Spartinivicinus marinus: one gene and its partner. The protein of the gene in region 2 interacts with the protein of the main gene of each other region in a pairwise test. Links are inferred from orthologs where the notes say so. Each region holds a gene or a part of one and is shown on either strand. Other genes may lie near its edges. The genes, in order: pepP and OQE68_RS15765.

Region 1 (7,599 bases), 600 kb from region 2 along the record:
GCAACAAACTCTTCTTCTGTATAACCTAATGAAGCATAAGTGGACGTATTATAATAAAGCAGGTCTCTTGTTTCAGGGTCTACCACCATCAGTGCATCACGCGACTGATTAATCAGATCAAAAAACAGTTCAAGCTGAGTATTACTTTCCTTGAGTGTTTTTTCTGTTTCATTGCTCCTTGCAACTTCCTCCTTTAAACTGCTAATCGCTTGCTCAGCCGTACGGTCATCTAAATAAGAGCGACGCAATAGCACGATGCTGGTGCAAATCATCATGGTAAAAATAAAGCCTGAAAATAACACAACGGTTGGAAGCAATGATCGACTGCGGCTTACCAGTTCTGCACTAGGGTACGCTTGTACAACCCAAGGAGAGTGCTGATTAGGGTTAATCGTATGTTCAGCTGCTGGTTTACCAAAAAAGCCGCTGGGTTTTAGCACAGTAGATGAGAAATAAATAACCTTATTCCTTTCTCTAATCTCAAAATAAAATCCCTTATAAATAGGCAGCTGAGTGATACTTTCAACTAATGCTTTAACCCGAAATACTGCCACAATATAGCCATGAAAGCGGCCAGTTAAATCAAAGATAGGCGTATAATTAATAAAACCCTCCCCTCCCTGTTTCAACTGAATAACTTGAGTAATCACACTGGTTTTACTGCTAAAGGCGCGACGTAAATGCACTACGGCCGGATTATCAGCGGGCACTCGAAAATTCAATGCCTGTTCATTGCCTTCATAAGGGACCAACCAACGAATTTGGTAATCGGAGTCCATCCATTCTATCGCTTGAAACTCTGGGAAATCCTTCAGCAGTTGATTTGCATCAGCCATCCAGGTCGTCTTATCCATATCACCCTGGTGTGACCAGCGGGCAGCCATTCGCTCAACAGCTTTGCGTTGAGTATTCAAAATAGACGATATTCCATTCCCCAACTGCTGTGCAGTATGTTGTGCATGATGCGTTAAAAACCGTAAATCTTTTTTCTCCATGATTAAGGCAAATAACGTTGAGATAATGACCAGCACAATCGCCAAATAACCAGCAATCCACTGCGGTATTTTATCCTGAACGGTAGCCTGCCAGTTGGTGAAGGCTGCCAGTAAGCACAGTCCTATTGTTATTAGAGCAATATTGATCAGCAGACTGAAGCTTAGAATTTGAGCAAAACCATAGCTATCTGGCAGCTTTAGCGCCATCGCGATTAGCCCTGATGCACCAAAAATTAAGGGTATAGCAGCCAAACCACATTTATATAAGTGTGAGTTGCTAAAAAGAGGTAGTTTATCTGGTTTGATTAGGCATAACGCTGCACACACCAGGCTAACCGTGACACTGCCAGGTATCGCTATAACCTCATGATCATCCCCATCCAATGTTAATAGCTCATTCTCAACATAAAACTGTTGAATAGAAATGCCTTCAAATAGCGAGAACAATGCAGAAACAATAGCCACACAAGCGATGCCAATTGCCAGCCAGGCATTATGGAGACGGGCTACCATACCTATCCCTAGTAACATCAAACTGATAGCCACAGGTTGAGAAATTTCAGATACAAAAAGATAAACGCTGATGAGGGATACTAATAAGCCACCACCAACATTAATCCACTTAACTAAACTCGATTCTGTTGTAGGGGATAACACAGCTGCCCTTTCCTGCTCCATATTTCAAGCATAGTCACAACCGATTTAGTTGGCTAGAGCTTAATATACAGGCTTGTTATCCACTATTTTACTATTAATCAACTGATTGGCGAACTCATGTTATATGCATAAAACTGGTAAACGTCTTCAAAGTCATTTATTTTCTGGCAAGGTACTTTTTTGTAGTCATTGTGGACTGGTACCAAGAAAAACCAATGTCACCAGTGAAACAGTTATTACTTTATTAAACTCACCGACCAGGCACCATAGCTAAAATTTCATTCCACTGTTTTTCAGCTACTGGCATGATTGATAAGCGACTACCTCTTTGTACAAGTGGTAAATCCTTTAACAGAGGATTTTCCTTTAAGTGCTGCAACGAAACCAAGTGTGTGAACTTTTCTACAAACCGGATATCTACCATAAACCAGCGAGGATTATCGACTGTACTTTTTGGGTCAAAATAAGCGGAGTCCGGATCAAGTGCCGTATGATCTGGGTAAGCTTCTTTGACGACTTTCGCTATTCCTGCAATTCCAGTGTTTTTGCAACTGGAGTGATAAAAAAACACCAAATCCCCTTTGTGCATTTGATCACGCATCATATTTCTCGCCTGATAATTTCTTACCCCATCCCAGTGCTCTGTTTGATTAGGGCAATTGGCAAGATCGTCTATACTGAAAACACCGGGTTCAGACTTCATTAACCAGTAATTTGGCATGTAAGAAATATTCCTTGCGTTTTATATGCTAATTGGTTTTACTTCACACATATTTTAAACTGTGGCTATAGTCACGTTCATTCAATTAACTAATGAGTACAATTAAACCACAATGCTCATACGGCACATGTGAAGTACTTAGTCAGTGACTTACTTAGAGATCAATGTACTTCGTAGTCAAAGTACTTAGTAACTCAGGCCATTGGTGACTAGCAAACAACTAATACAAATAAGCGATAAATTTGCTACATAGACAATTGTTACATACATGGACCACAAAACAAGTAGCAATTTGCTCACCACAGTTTACTAGAACGTGTGTAGTAACACCGCTGAGAAAGATTAAAAGTCTCAGTGTGGCAATAAAAGAGCTTGTGACTGTCTTGCATACTGCAAAGACCACTTGGGGAAATTTAGTAATTAACTGAAAAACCAGCAGGGTTAGTGGAAATGACACAAAAAAACAAACCTGATTTTATGCTGGTGTTAGTTTTTATTTTTGGCTTGGGGGTGCTAACCACAGGTTTTGCTCAAATGACTTTGTCAAAAAGTTCAGCTGAGCTCGCCACCGTTACAAATAATGCTACACCAACAGTAAACCAATCAAACACCAAAACACAACGCACACTATAAATAGGTATACTCAAATAAATCCAGAGTACATAATTGCTTACTAGCAAGTCATTTAGCACTCCGACACCACTACATTGTTGTCTAGTGGTACACTTGCCTGCTAGCCATACCTTACCTAGCTATATAGTAATTACTATCGCTGGCAATTCCTGCCAGCGGAATATCCCAGCTAGCAGTGGGTAGTTTATCCACTTGTTGGCACTCATGGGCCAAACCTACCAAATTAGGGCGAGGCTTCAATGGATTTTTCACAATAAATTCAAAGGTTCTGTCATAAAAACCTCCCCCCATTCCTAAACGGCCTCCATATTGATCAAAGCCTACCAACGGCAACAATACTAAGTCCATCGCCCAAGCAGACTTTAGACGCTCAGTTCGTACAGTTGGTTCCAATATATTAAAGCGGTTAGGTGCTAGTTTTGTCTTCGGCCTATAACGAAGAAACCACAATCGATTATGATAAATAGGATGCAACACGGGTAAATAACAGTGTTTATTCATTTCCCAAGCTGCTTCAATTATTTTCAGGGGATTAATTTCACCATCATTCGCTAAATATACTGCTATATGTTTAGCCTTCAGAAATTCTGGTCTATTTAATAAAACTTTAAGTAGTCGCTGGCTAGCTAACTGTTGTTGCTGAAAAGTAAGTGCCTGACGAGCTTGACGCAACTGAGCTCTCAACTGTGTTCGTGACATAGGGTTTTGGACGTCTGATGAGTCCTCTAGCTGATTACAATCTAGCACCAGGATTTCTTTATCTGTTGTCTGGTTTTTAGTTATTATTAGCCGGTGTTGTTAGTGGAGGATAAACTACTGGAGTTAAAACCGCCCCCCAATCCGCCGCTGTCAATTGGGCCCTTGAACCCTAGGTTCAAGGTGGTGGCTGCTGAGATGTTTTGGGCTTTCCGCCTATAGCGGACTTGCACGCCGACACCTGCAAGGAGCCTCCAGTTCCTAAATTATCGGCTCAGGGACATTCATGACTGGCCAACAGAGCAGGGAGCTTGATTTCATTATATCGATTTGAGTTAGATTGTCGCCCCTTTTTTTATGAAAATTTCTAATCAAAAGCAGGCGTATCACCATCTGTTAATACTTGTTCGACTTTATCCAGCAAGGACTGCAACTGTGCTTGGGTATCTTCTTCTGCTAGCTGCCGCTGCTGGGCTAGCTGTAATAGTTCATGAGCAATATTCAATGCTGCCATGACAGCAATCCGCTCCAATCCAACCACAGCACCTCTTTCCCGAATCTCTCGCATTTTGTTATCTAGGTACTGGGCTGCATCAACCAGAGCACGCTGCTCTTCAGGTTTACAACTTACCCGATACCCTTTATCTAAAATATTAACTGTTGCTGTTTGTGTTGTTGTGTCACTCATGATTCTTGTTCCAGCGTTCTTAACCGAGTGATCATCGCCTCAACCTTAGTGCGGGCAATTTCATTTTTTTCTATCAAATATACCCGCTCTTCACGCCACTGCTGTTCATTGGCACGAAGCTGAGCATTTTCCTGTTTTAATTGTTCGCACAAGGCGACCAACTGTTCAATTTTATTTGCAAGCTGCTGAAATAAGTGATGATCCATTTTAAACGACTAAGGTATCAGGGTATAAGGCTTGCGATTACTATAGTGGGCCGTTCTGTCAGGGTCAATCCAACACCAGCTATTTCAACGCCTTCCTTTTAATATTAGGTTTTAAAATTACTCTTTATATCAGTAATCGCTTCACTCTTAAGGTGTACAGTAGTTTGCAATACCCTCAAATGTTAGGATAGAGACAAACTAAACATCTAGGTAGAATTGCAATGACAAATGCAGCTCAAACTTCTTCAGCAACTATTAGCTTTGATGATGTTGCTAACCTGTTTGTTTCATTGGAGCTGTTTGCCTCTCCAGCTGAATTACATGGTTTGTTAACAGGTATGCTAGCAGGTGGCCTGAAGTTATCAGCCGATAGCTGGCTTTGCCAAGTTCAACAACTGTTGGATATTGAAGAAGTGTTGCCTGATCAGGCTAAGGTTTTGCTAGTTTCCTTATATCAGCAAACAGAGGAGCAGTTGGCTGACCCTGAATACGGCTTTCGTTTGTTACTGCCAGATGACAACGCTGAATTGGAAAGTCGTCTGAAAGAACTCTCTAACTGGACTCATAGTTTTTTAGCTGGGTTTGGTTTATCTGGCCAGCAACAAGCCCAACTATCTACTGATGTAAAAGACATTCTTTTAGACTTTACTGAAATTTCACAAGTACAAAGTGAAGACATAGAAGAAGCAGACTCTAATGAAATGGACTGGCACCAGGTCACTGAATATGTCCGTATTAACGCAATACTGGTGTTTAGTGAGTGTGGCCCAAAAGGCTCTACTGAAAAAAGTGACAACCAGCTTCACTAGTTTGAATATACTAATTAGGGGTTAAACATAATAATGAAACAGCTACCCACTTCAGAATACAAACAACGTCGCTCCAATTTAATGGCAGAAATGGACGACAACAGTATTGCAATAATACCTTCAGCCCCCATCCAAATCCGCAATAGAGATGTTGATTACCCTTATCGACAAGACAGTGATTTTTATTATTTGTCAGGTTTTCCTGAACCTGAAGCGGTGCTAGTACTTATTCCAGGGCGTAGCCATGGCGAAGCCATTTTATTTTGCCGAGAAAAAGATCCAGAAAAAGAATTATGGGAAGGCTTACGAGCAGGCCAAGAAGGTGCTTGTGAAAAATACGGCTTTGATGATGCCTTTCCAGTCAGCGATATTGATGAAATATTACCAGGGCTAATTGAAGGCAAGTCTCGTGTTTATTATGAAATAGGCACCAATGAGATTTTTGACCGCCGAATGATGAGCTGGATTAATTCCATCAAAGCCAAAACTAAACAGGGGGCAGTTCCACCAGGCGAGTTTGTTGCACTTGACCATATTCTGCATGAAATGCGTATTTTTAAGAGTAAAGCAGAAATAGCGCTTATGAAAAAGGCAGCGGAAATTTCTGCCAATGCCCACTTAAGAGCTATGAAGGCCTGCCAACCTGGCTGTTATGAATATCAACTCGAAGCAGAGCTACTGCATGAGTTTGTTTACAATGGCTGTCGTGCAGTAGCCTATAACAGTATAGTTGGTGGTGGCGTTAATGCTTGCATACTACATTACACTGAAAATAATGATGTGTTGGCTGATGGTGATTTAGTACTGATTGATGCAGGCTGTGAGCTAGACCATTACGCCTCTGATATTACCCGAACTTTTCCGGTTAATGGCAAATTTAGCAAAGAGCAGCGAGCCATTTATGAACTGGTATTAAAAGCTCAATTAGCTGCAATTGAAGCAGTCCAACCAGGTAATCATTTTAATCAGCCCAATGATGTAACAGTGCAAGTAATCACTGAAGGGTTAGTTGAACTTGGTTTGCTCTCAGGTGATGTTGAACAACTAATTAAAGAAGAAAAATATAAACCTTTTTATATGCACAAAGCGGGTCACTGGCTGGGCATGGATGTACATGATGTGGGTGAATATAAAATTGATGGTGAATGGCGTAAATTAGAGCCCGGCATGGTACTCACCATTGAGCCCGGTATTTATATTGCCCCTGATAATGAAGATGTAGAAAAACGCTGGCGTGGCATTGGGGTAAGAATAGAAGACGATCTAGTCGTTACTGAATCTAGCCATATAGTCCTGTCAGCAGATGTGCCTAAAGAAGTTGCAGCAATAGAAGCTTTAATGGCCAAGTCAGCTTAAAGGTATTGTGAAAAGTGATGAGTGCCGTAGTTTTACAGCATACTCCATTAGTCGGTGATGCTAAATGACTCAAACTAACCAGCCTGACAATCATTTTCCTGTGGTGATCATTGGAGGCGGCATGGTAGGTGCTTCATTAGCGCTTGCCCTGCAAACTAGTCTAGCTAAACATAGTAACTCGCCTCCTATGCCTGTGGCGATTATTGAGCCTTACCCAGCCAATCAGCTGAGCCAGCAACCTAGTTATGATGCTCGTTCTACTGCATTATCTCTTGGTAGTCAGTTGTTATTAGAGCAGTTAGCCGTTTGGCAGTCACTGGCTCAGCATGCAACAGCAATCAAGCATATTCATGTGTCAGACCAGGGCCGGTTTGGCTTTACCCGAATGAGTGCAGATGAGTATCAACTGGATGCCTTCGGCTATGTGGTGGCAAATCAGCAGTTGGGACAAAGTTTATTCAAAGTAATCCAGCAATACCCTGCTATTGAGTTATTATCACCAGCAACTGCCAGCCAAGTAAAACCTTTACCAACAGGCTATGCCATTGAAGTACAACAGGGAGAGAAAAAAAGCTGGCTAACGACAGACTTGCTGGTAATTGCAGATGGCGGTCGTTCGCCATTAATCACCCAGCTGGGTATTAATGTGCAGTGTACGGATTATCACCAAACAGCCATTATTGCCAATGTAACAACCTCAAAACCTAATCAAGGCCAGGCCTTTGAGCGCTTTACTGAACAAGGCCCCATGGCTTTGCTGCCATTAGCTAAAAATCATTCAGCATTGATTTGGTCTATATACCAGGATCAAGCCCAGCAGTGGCTGGAAGCAACAGAC
Region 2 (7,609 bases):
TTAAGTGGTTTGCCAGAAAACTGGTGATGTCATTTTTGTCTTCATTAACACCAAAGGGTGGTGATTCGTAATAGCTCCAAATAGGAATCTCTTCTCCTGCGATACTTGTATTGCTAAACAGAATCAAGGATATGGCTACGAATAAACATTTCAACATTGCTTTCATCGATAAGTAAGTAATCAGACATATCTATTTTATAGTGGGTGACTGTGAGAATAGCAATTGAAGGTGTGTTATTGCTTTATGTGTATATTCGTGCTAGCAATAAAAATATATAAAAATCAATATGTTATATGGTTATTGAGGTATGAAAGCTGCTATTTGGCTTGTTACATGTAAAATAATATGGACAAACTTTGTCCTAACATGTAACATGTGAATCATTGTTACATGTAATGGTGGTTAAGGAGTTATCCTATCCCCAACTTAAATAAAACTTGAAATTTAAGAGGAAAAGCGCATGGGTATTTTAAATAAATTAATGACAGCTATTCGTGGTGCAGCAACTGAAACTGGGGAAGCAATTGTTGATAGCCAAGCGCTCCGTATTCTTGACCAGGAAATTCGTGATGCTAGTGAAGAGCTAAACCGTTCTAAAACAGCATTAGCCAATATCATGGCCAAGCAAAAATTAGTCGCTGATAAATGTGCTCAGCTGACTGCCAAAATTAACGAATATGAGCAATATGCTGGGCAGGCCTTGGACAAAGGTGATGAAACATTAGCTGTTAGTATTGCAGATAAAATAGCTGAGCTTGAAGCGCAACTGGCTTCAGAAGAAGAAGTGAAAGCTGGCTATACCAAAAGTGTTGAAAGCCTCCGTAGTGCAGTCAAACATGCAGAAAGCAATTTGAAGCGCTTAAGGCAGCAGGTTGATACCGTTAAGGCAACTGATAGTGTGCAAAAAGCCCAGGCAGCGGTGGCCGCCCGCTATAGTGGGGCAAACTCTAAAATGACTACGGCTGCTGACTCTTTAGAGAGGATTAAGCAAAAGCAAGCTGAGCGTGCTGCACAAATGGAGGCTGCACATGAATTATCAACAGAATGTGTTGAAAATGATTTAGAAAGCAAAATGAAAGCGGCCGGTATTAAAGCTAATGCATCAAGTGCTAATGATGTACTGGCGCGCTTAAAAGCGAAAAAATAAAGCTAAATAATTTCATGCCCATCAGCATTTTGCCCCTTGAGTAAGGGGCTTTTTTTTAACTGAAGGCGTCTCTAAATAAGGAGATAAAGTTTATGTACCCACTCAGAATATTCTTTTCTACAGCCTTATTTATAATATCCTTCTTTTTGCTCATGCAGCTTTTTATTGGTGGTTTTAGTTGGTTAACTTTAGTGCTGGCACTTTCAGGCTTTATTGTTGCACGGTATATTTGGCCCAAAAAGTCTCATCACGACAGTGAGAGTGCCAGGTATTGGTGGCTTGATATGTTTGAGGTAACCATTGAGCTTTCAGCTGAGTTTGTTATGTTACCTATACGAGCGCTTGGTAAACTAATTGACTAATTTAATATTGCACTCATCTGGTAAGGCAATCAATCCAAGCGCTCGTAGAGTAATGCATATAGAATATTGTGGTTATCAGTTGCCTAAAGGAGGGTAGTTCGAAAGGTTAGATAGAACGGGGGCTGCATAACGACCTGTAAGCTAGGAAGAGTAATCAGGTCGCTCGCATTCCATCGTTAGTATGGCTAGAACTTAACTACTTTTTCTTCTCTGATGGGCTACCAAGCACTATGCTCTTTCGGCCGCCGCTAGACTCATATCCGCTTTGACCTTTTGGAATTTCTTGAATTTCGCCGCCTGCTTTAAGAAAAGCTGCCACTTGATCGTCAATGTTTTTCTGGCGGGTTTCACTTGATAGTTCTTCTTGCTTCTTACGTGCCATGGGAGCTCCTGCTTTGGTTGAGTAAGTATTATACACAAAAGAGAGGAGGTTTGCTCTTCAATACTCTGATAGGTTTAACCTGATCCTGTATTCTGTTAAGTATAGTCGAACTCTAAAACTTATAGGGCGCTTATATTAAGTACTGCTGATGTTTGGGTGTTATTATTTACTAATCATCAACAACTACATCTGACAGCCGATATTGAGTTTATAGCAACTTAGGTATTTATTATCTTGGAATGAGGTGGGCTTGTGTTGGCATTCGTATAAGTGAAGAACTGAAAGAAGGACAATGAAGAAAATTGCAATTGAAGGCTCCTCTTTAAAGGAAGTGTTAAACTGGCCTGCAGAGTACTTTGATAGTTTCGTATTAGTCAATAAACCGATAGTTTTTACTATTGGATCGGCTGAAGTCTTGGGTCAGTTTGCTCAAAAAGAAACTGAGCTTATTGTAGAGCTAGCTCAAATTGATGGCGGTGGAGAAGGGGTACTGCCTACTATTGCGAAGGTGGCTAAATATATAGCAAAGCTAAAACAGTTAAGTGCGATAAATTGTATTGTCCATGCGATTGACTGCGCTAAACCAAACTTGAAACTTCGTGAGCATTTAGAAAAAACCGGGTTTGTTATTACAAATATTCCTGGTATAGGTGAAGCTTACTATAAAAAAATAATTGTATGAATAGAGTTTCAGAAAAAATAGAGTTTGATCACTATTGGCTTAGTTATTTAAAATCATTCGCGAAGAGTATATGTATTTGATCAAGAGAGTTTGAATCAACAATTAACAAGAGTCGAAAATTAGTTGGCTTTAATAACTATATTGGTGATGGTATTCTCTAAGCAAAAGTGAATGATATAAAAATGATTAGTAAGTGATATCTTAGAGTGTACCAAACTTGGAGGAAGTTTTGACATCAATTGCCAGTTTAACTCCTACACCTCTTTGGAGTATTTTTCATCAAATTACTCAAATTCCACGACCTTCAAAGCATGAAGAAGCTGTCGTATGTTATATAGAGTCTTTGTGTCGGGAGCATAACCTGTCTTATGAAAGAGATAACGTGGGTAATCTCATTATCCGAAAACCTGCAACACCGGGTATGGAGAATCGACGTGGTGTGGTTATGCAGGGACATGTGGATATGGTGCCACAGAAAAACGCTGACTCGGAACATAACTTCCTAACTGACCCAATAACTACCTTAATTGACGGCGAGTGGGTGACTGCTAAGGGTACCACCCTGGGTGCAGATAATGGAGTAGGGGTTGCTGCTGCTTTAGCGGTTATGATTGCTAATGATATTGAGCATGGTCCATTAGAAGTTCTATTAACTATAGATGAAGAAGCAGGTATGACCGGTGCTGCTGGTTTGGAGGCTGGTCATTTTGAAGGTGACATCTTGCTGAATATGGATACGGAAGATGAAGGTGAGCTTTATGTTGGCTGTGCGGGTGGTGTTGATGTCAGTGCTAAGATAGCGATGGATTGGCAGCATACATGTAGTGATGATATTGCATTTGAAGTTAAAGTGACAGGATTGCGGGGAGGGCACTCTGGATTAGATATTGATCAAGGCCGAGGTAATGCAAATAAAATCATCAACCGCTTCTTACTTGAAAACGTAGATAACTTAGGTGTAAAAGTCGCCTCATTTAATGGTGGGACGTTACGTAATGCTATACCTAGAGAGTCATTCACAATGCTTGTTGTCAACCAGCATAAAGAAATTGAATTTAAAAAGGCGTTAAATGATTTTCATCAAATAATAAAAAACGAATACAGCTCAGTTGAACCCAACTTATCTATTGAGGCATTGAAGGTGGACTTACCTGAGAGAGTATATACGCCTGAAAGTATAAAAAAGGTGGTTTACTCGGTTACTGCTTGCATTTCTGGTCCAGCAAGGATGAGTGATGAATTTAAAGGTGTTGTTGAAACATCTAACAATCTTGCAATTGTAAAATCTGACGATAATGATGTGCTGATATTATCTTTAGTGAGAAGCTTGGTTAATTCCGCTCGTGATGATCTGGCCAACAGTATTGCTGCAACTTTTAAAGTGGCGGATGCTGAAGTATCGATATCTGGTGAATATCCAGGCTGGAAGCCAAATCCAAACTCTAAAATATTAACTTTAATGAAGGAGCGGTATGAAGCATTATCCGGAGTGGTTCCGAAAGTTAAAGTTATCCACGCAGGGCTTGAGTGTGGTTTGCTAGGAAATCCTTATCCTCACTGGGATATGATTTCTTTTGGGCCAACCATTAGAAATGCCCATTCACCTGATGAAAAAGTACATATTCAGTCGGTAAGTAAATTTTGGGATTATTTAGTTGATACATTGAAGCATATACCAACAAAATAATAGTCAAACTCAAAAGCTGGTTTGGTATATCTTAACTTTATTCTGCAGGTATAACTGTAAACTGTGCGTTGCCAAAACCAAGTGACTTTAATTCAAACGGCTATAGAGGGTTGAAATATGCACATAACCAATGGTACCTCTGCTGCAGGGGTACTGAAACAGGCATTGGGTATTTCAAAGTCTGAGTTCTTAGTAGTTAATGATGTGCTTTCCTGTGGCCCACTACAGGCCATCACTTCAATCGACGACTGGATGTCTTATAGACAGGCTTATTGGAATGATGTGCAGAAGTTATGTGGTATAGAACCATTGGTAATGCAAGGGTTTGATCGTGACTTATATGTTGCTTATGAAGAATTGCAATCATCAGACAGAATTGATGTTTGGGTTGGTACGGCACTGAGTGATCAAGTAATGCTCTGCTTTTTGGTGTTTCTTTTTGAGCATTTAGGAATTGATTTTTCTAGAGTATTTATCCATCAATTTTCTAAAGTAGAGGGCGTTAAATATGAAATTCATGGTTTAGGAATGTTAAACCATGAAAAAGTCTTAAGTGCAGACACATCATACCAGTTAACAGATTGCTGGTATGCACTGGTCTCGTCAACCCCGGAATTATATATCAAGTTTATTCAAGAAGATAAAAAAGACTTGCCCTTTTTAGTATGTGCACTTAAATATTTAGTTTATCGTTATCCTAATAAACAAACAGGATTATCCATATGGGATGAGTCTATTCTGCGAAATACGCTTAAAGCTGGCCCTAAAGCAGCAAAAATAATTGGATTTACGTTAAGTGATGCTATGGATGGATGTGATTTAACAGGTGATTTGTATCAATTTACAATAATGAAAAAGTTAGGTAATGAGAACCTTAATCAACCGCTATTATCTTTAAATCGTCAGGATGGGGATATGAGAGAAACCAGGGTTGACCTAACTGAAATAGGCAAACAAGTTTTAAATGGTGAACTTAATGCAATTGAGCTTAATGGTATTAATGAATGGGTTTGTGGAGTGCATTTGAATAGTCTAGACAACACACTATGGCAAGGGCAAAATGGCGTGATTCTCACATAGTTTATGATTATATAGTGAAAGTATGCACTTTGAAGATAGGCCTTACATAAGAGAAATTCAGCTAAAGCGAGATGATATCGAAAGCTTTGATGTGTATCCTTTTAGTACTCCTTCAGTTAAAGAGCTGGATTTCTTAGAGTTTCACCCGGATGTCACATTTTTTGTAGGAGAAAACGGTACTGGTAAGTCCACTTTGATCGAAGCCATTGCCGTTGCCCTGGGGTTTAATCCCGAAGGTGGAACCAAACAATCAACTTTCACTACAAGTCGAACACATTCTGATCTTCACCAATACTTAAAATTAATTAAAAGCTTTAAACGACCTAAAGATGGTTATTTTCTTCGAGCAGAAAGCTTTTATAACCTGGCAACCTTTATGGATGATACGGGGTATCTAAAGGGCTATGGAGGTAAATCCTTACATGAACAGTCCCATGGTGAGTCATTCATGGCCACTTTAACTAACAAGCTACATGGGAATGGCCTGTATATTATGGATGAACCTGAGGCGGCGTTATCACCAGCCCGCCAAATGGCTGCGGTGTCAGCCATTCATCAATTGGTAGAAGAAAACTCTCAGTTTATTATCGCTACCCATTCACCAATCTTGCTGGCATATCCCAGATCAAAAATCTACCAGTTTTCTGAATCTGGAATATATGAAGTAAAGTATGAGGATACAGAGCATTATGTCGTTACAAAGGACTTTTTAAATAGACACGAGCAAATGATGCGTATTTTGATGGAAGAGTAATATATTCCGCTATAGCTCAGAGGGTCAGGTTAGGGTAATGATGGTAAAATAGGCCACCACGGCATAACGTACTGATTTACCAATGAGTGTCAGTAAAAAGAATATCCAGAATCTGACTTTCATTAACCCAGCAATAAAGGTTAGAGCGTCTCCTACTATAGGGGCCCATGCCATGAGTAATGACCAAACACCATACTTTTGAAACCAATGTTGAGCCTTGGATAGCTGTTTTTGCTTAAATGGAAACCACCTGCGATCCTGGTAGTGCAGAAGGTATCGCCCTAAAATCCAGTTTACTACTGCCCCCAGTGTATTACCTGTTGATGCTACCAACCAAATCAGGAACCAAGCCTTGGGCTCTTTAAGTATTTGAGCAGCAACTAGTACTTCTGAATAAAATGGCAGTATTGTTGCTGCCATAAATGCGCTGAAAAAAATCAATAGATAATCTAACAAGCTTACAATCCTGTGACTTAATATTTTAAATGTATATTATGACTGTCTGCTAAAGGTTTAGCTATACAATACTTGGCTGGTGGTATTTATATCAAAGTATCATGGAAGTGTTTTATAGGTATTATCCGAATAAAAATGGCATTTTCATTGGTAGTAAACGAATAGCAATAGCCTATTATTAGTTTGTAATAAAAAAACAACTTGTTTAAAATATGTTCGGTTTTGCTTAGCACTATATGTCAGTGAAAAAGCTATTAGAGATTCATTATTAAGGAAGTAGATAATAAATGCATATTATTATTGGGTTTTTAACTGCAGTTGCCGGTCTTGTTTGGGCATTGTATCGACTCCAAAATTCAGGTGTTGACCTCAACTCATTTAATCCATTTCACTGGGTAAGAAGGCGAAACTGGGAAAAGAAGCTAGGAACGAAACCCCTTCACTCGATTAGTAACCCCATGGAAGCTGCTGCAGTGCTGGTGGTTGCTATGGCTGAATTGAACGGTACAGTGACCCAAGAGCTCAAACAAAAAGTTATTTTATTGTTTGCTTCAGAGTTTAATATACCTGAAAAAGAGGCTATTCAATTGTATGCTTCCTCGTCATACTTACTGAAGGACGCTATAAATATTTCAGCTGAAGTAAAACATATTCTCGACCCAACCATTTCTCAGTATGAAAACCGCCACCAAAGCTCTCTTCTATCCATGTTAAATGCTGTTGGTAATTTTGAGGGGGACTTTAGCCAACCCCAAGCAGCGTTATTGAAAAGTATTAGTCAACTATTTAAATTGAAAAATAACCAGTCAAACCGGTGGTAAATATATTCAGTTTGATAGTGGTAGTATTTGATGAAAGATGTTAAGTACATAAAAATATGTACCTTAAAAGGTGTGCCAATAAATTTACACTGGTCTTTAGCTATTGTTTTGTTATTAATATTAGCTGGAGGTGCGTCTGATTTCTCCATTATTTTAGGTGGATTATCATTTTGGAGTATATTGCTGCTGCATGAATTAGGACATATGTACTTTGCATCAAAGCTTAACTTGCAAACA

Evidence for each region.
Region 1: the proteins of OQE68_RS15765 (region 2) and pepP interact in binary tests that used the Escherichia coli proteins (3 or more experiments, as listed by UniProt). The link is inferred for Spartinivicinus marinus from one-to-one orthologs.

What each region holds. Positions count from the first base shown.
Region 1 is NZ_JAPJZK010000001.1:2,907,099-2,914,697, reverse strand. What follows is about bases 4,697-7,599. They hold pepP (Xaa-Pro aminopeptidase), read left to right. Parts: upstream 4,697-5,438; coding sequence 5,439-6,761; downstream 6,762-7,599. Other genes in these bases: ubiH (2-octaprenyl-6-methoxyphenyl hydroxylase), read left to right, coding at 6,826-7,599; OQE68_RS13090 (UPF0149 family protein), read left to right, coding at 4,818-5,405. Outside these bases: OQE68_RS13125 (sensor domain-containing diguanylate cyclase), read right to left, coding at 1-1,673; OQE68_RS13120 (EVE domain-containing protein), read right to left, coding at 1,903-2,373; OQE68_RS13115 (hypothetical protein), read left to right, coding at 2,824-3,006; OQE68_RS13110 (5-formyltetrahydrofolate cyclo-ligase), read right to left, coding at 3,118-3,753; OQE68_RS13100 (cell division protein ZapA), read right to left, coding at 4,070-4,390; OQE68_RS13095 (TIGR02449 family protein), read right to left, coding at 4,387-4,596.
Region 2 is NZ_JAPJZK010000001.1:3,505,798-3,513,406, forward strand. Bases 2,120-5,032 are described here. They hold OQE68_RS15765 (aminoacyl-histidine dipeptidase), read left to right. Parts: upstream 2,120-2,803; coding sequence 2,804-4,261; downstream 4,262-5,032. Other genes in these bases: OQE68_RS15760 (hypothetical protein), read left to right, coding at 2,185-2,574; OQE68_RS15770 (DUF1835 domain-containing protein), read left to right, coding at 4,379-5,032. Outside these bases: OQE68_RS15740 (substrate-binding periplasmic protein), read right to left, coding at 1-127; OQE68_RS15745 (PspA/IM30 family protein), read left to right, coding at 462-1,148; OQE68_RS15750 (hypothetical protein), read left to right, coding at 1,241-1,510; OQE68_RS15755 (hypothetical protein), read right to left, coding at 1,707-1,892; more of OQE68_RS15770, read left to right, coding at 5,033-5,341; OQE68_RS15775 (AAA family ATPase), read left to right, coding at 5,364-6,095; OQE68_RS15780 (YqaA family protein), read right to left, coding at 6,120-6,515; OQE68_RS15785 (TerB family tellurite resistance protein), read left to right, coding at 6,839-7,372; OQE68_RS15790 (zinc metalloprotease), read left to right, coding at 7,403-7,609. UniProt on the Escherichia coli protein: Dipeptidase with broad substrate specificity. Requires dipeptide substrates with an unblocked N-terminus and the amino group in the alpha or beta position.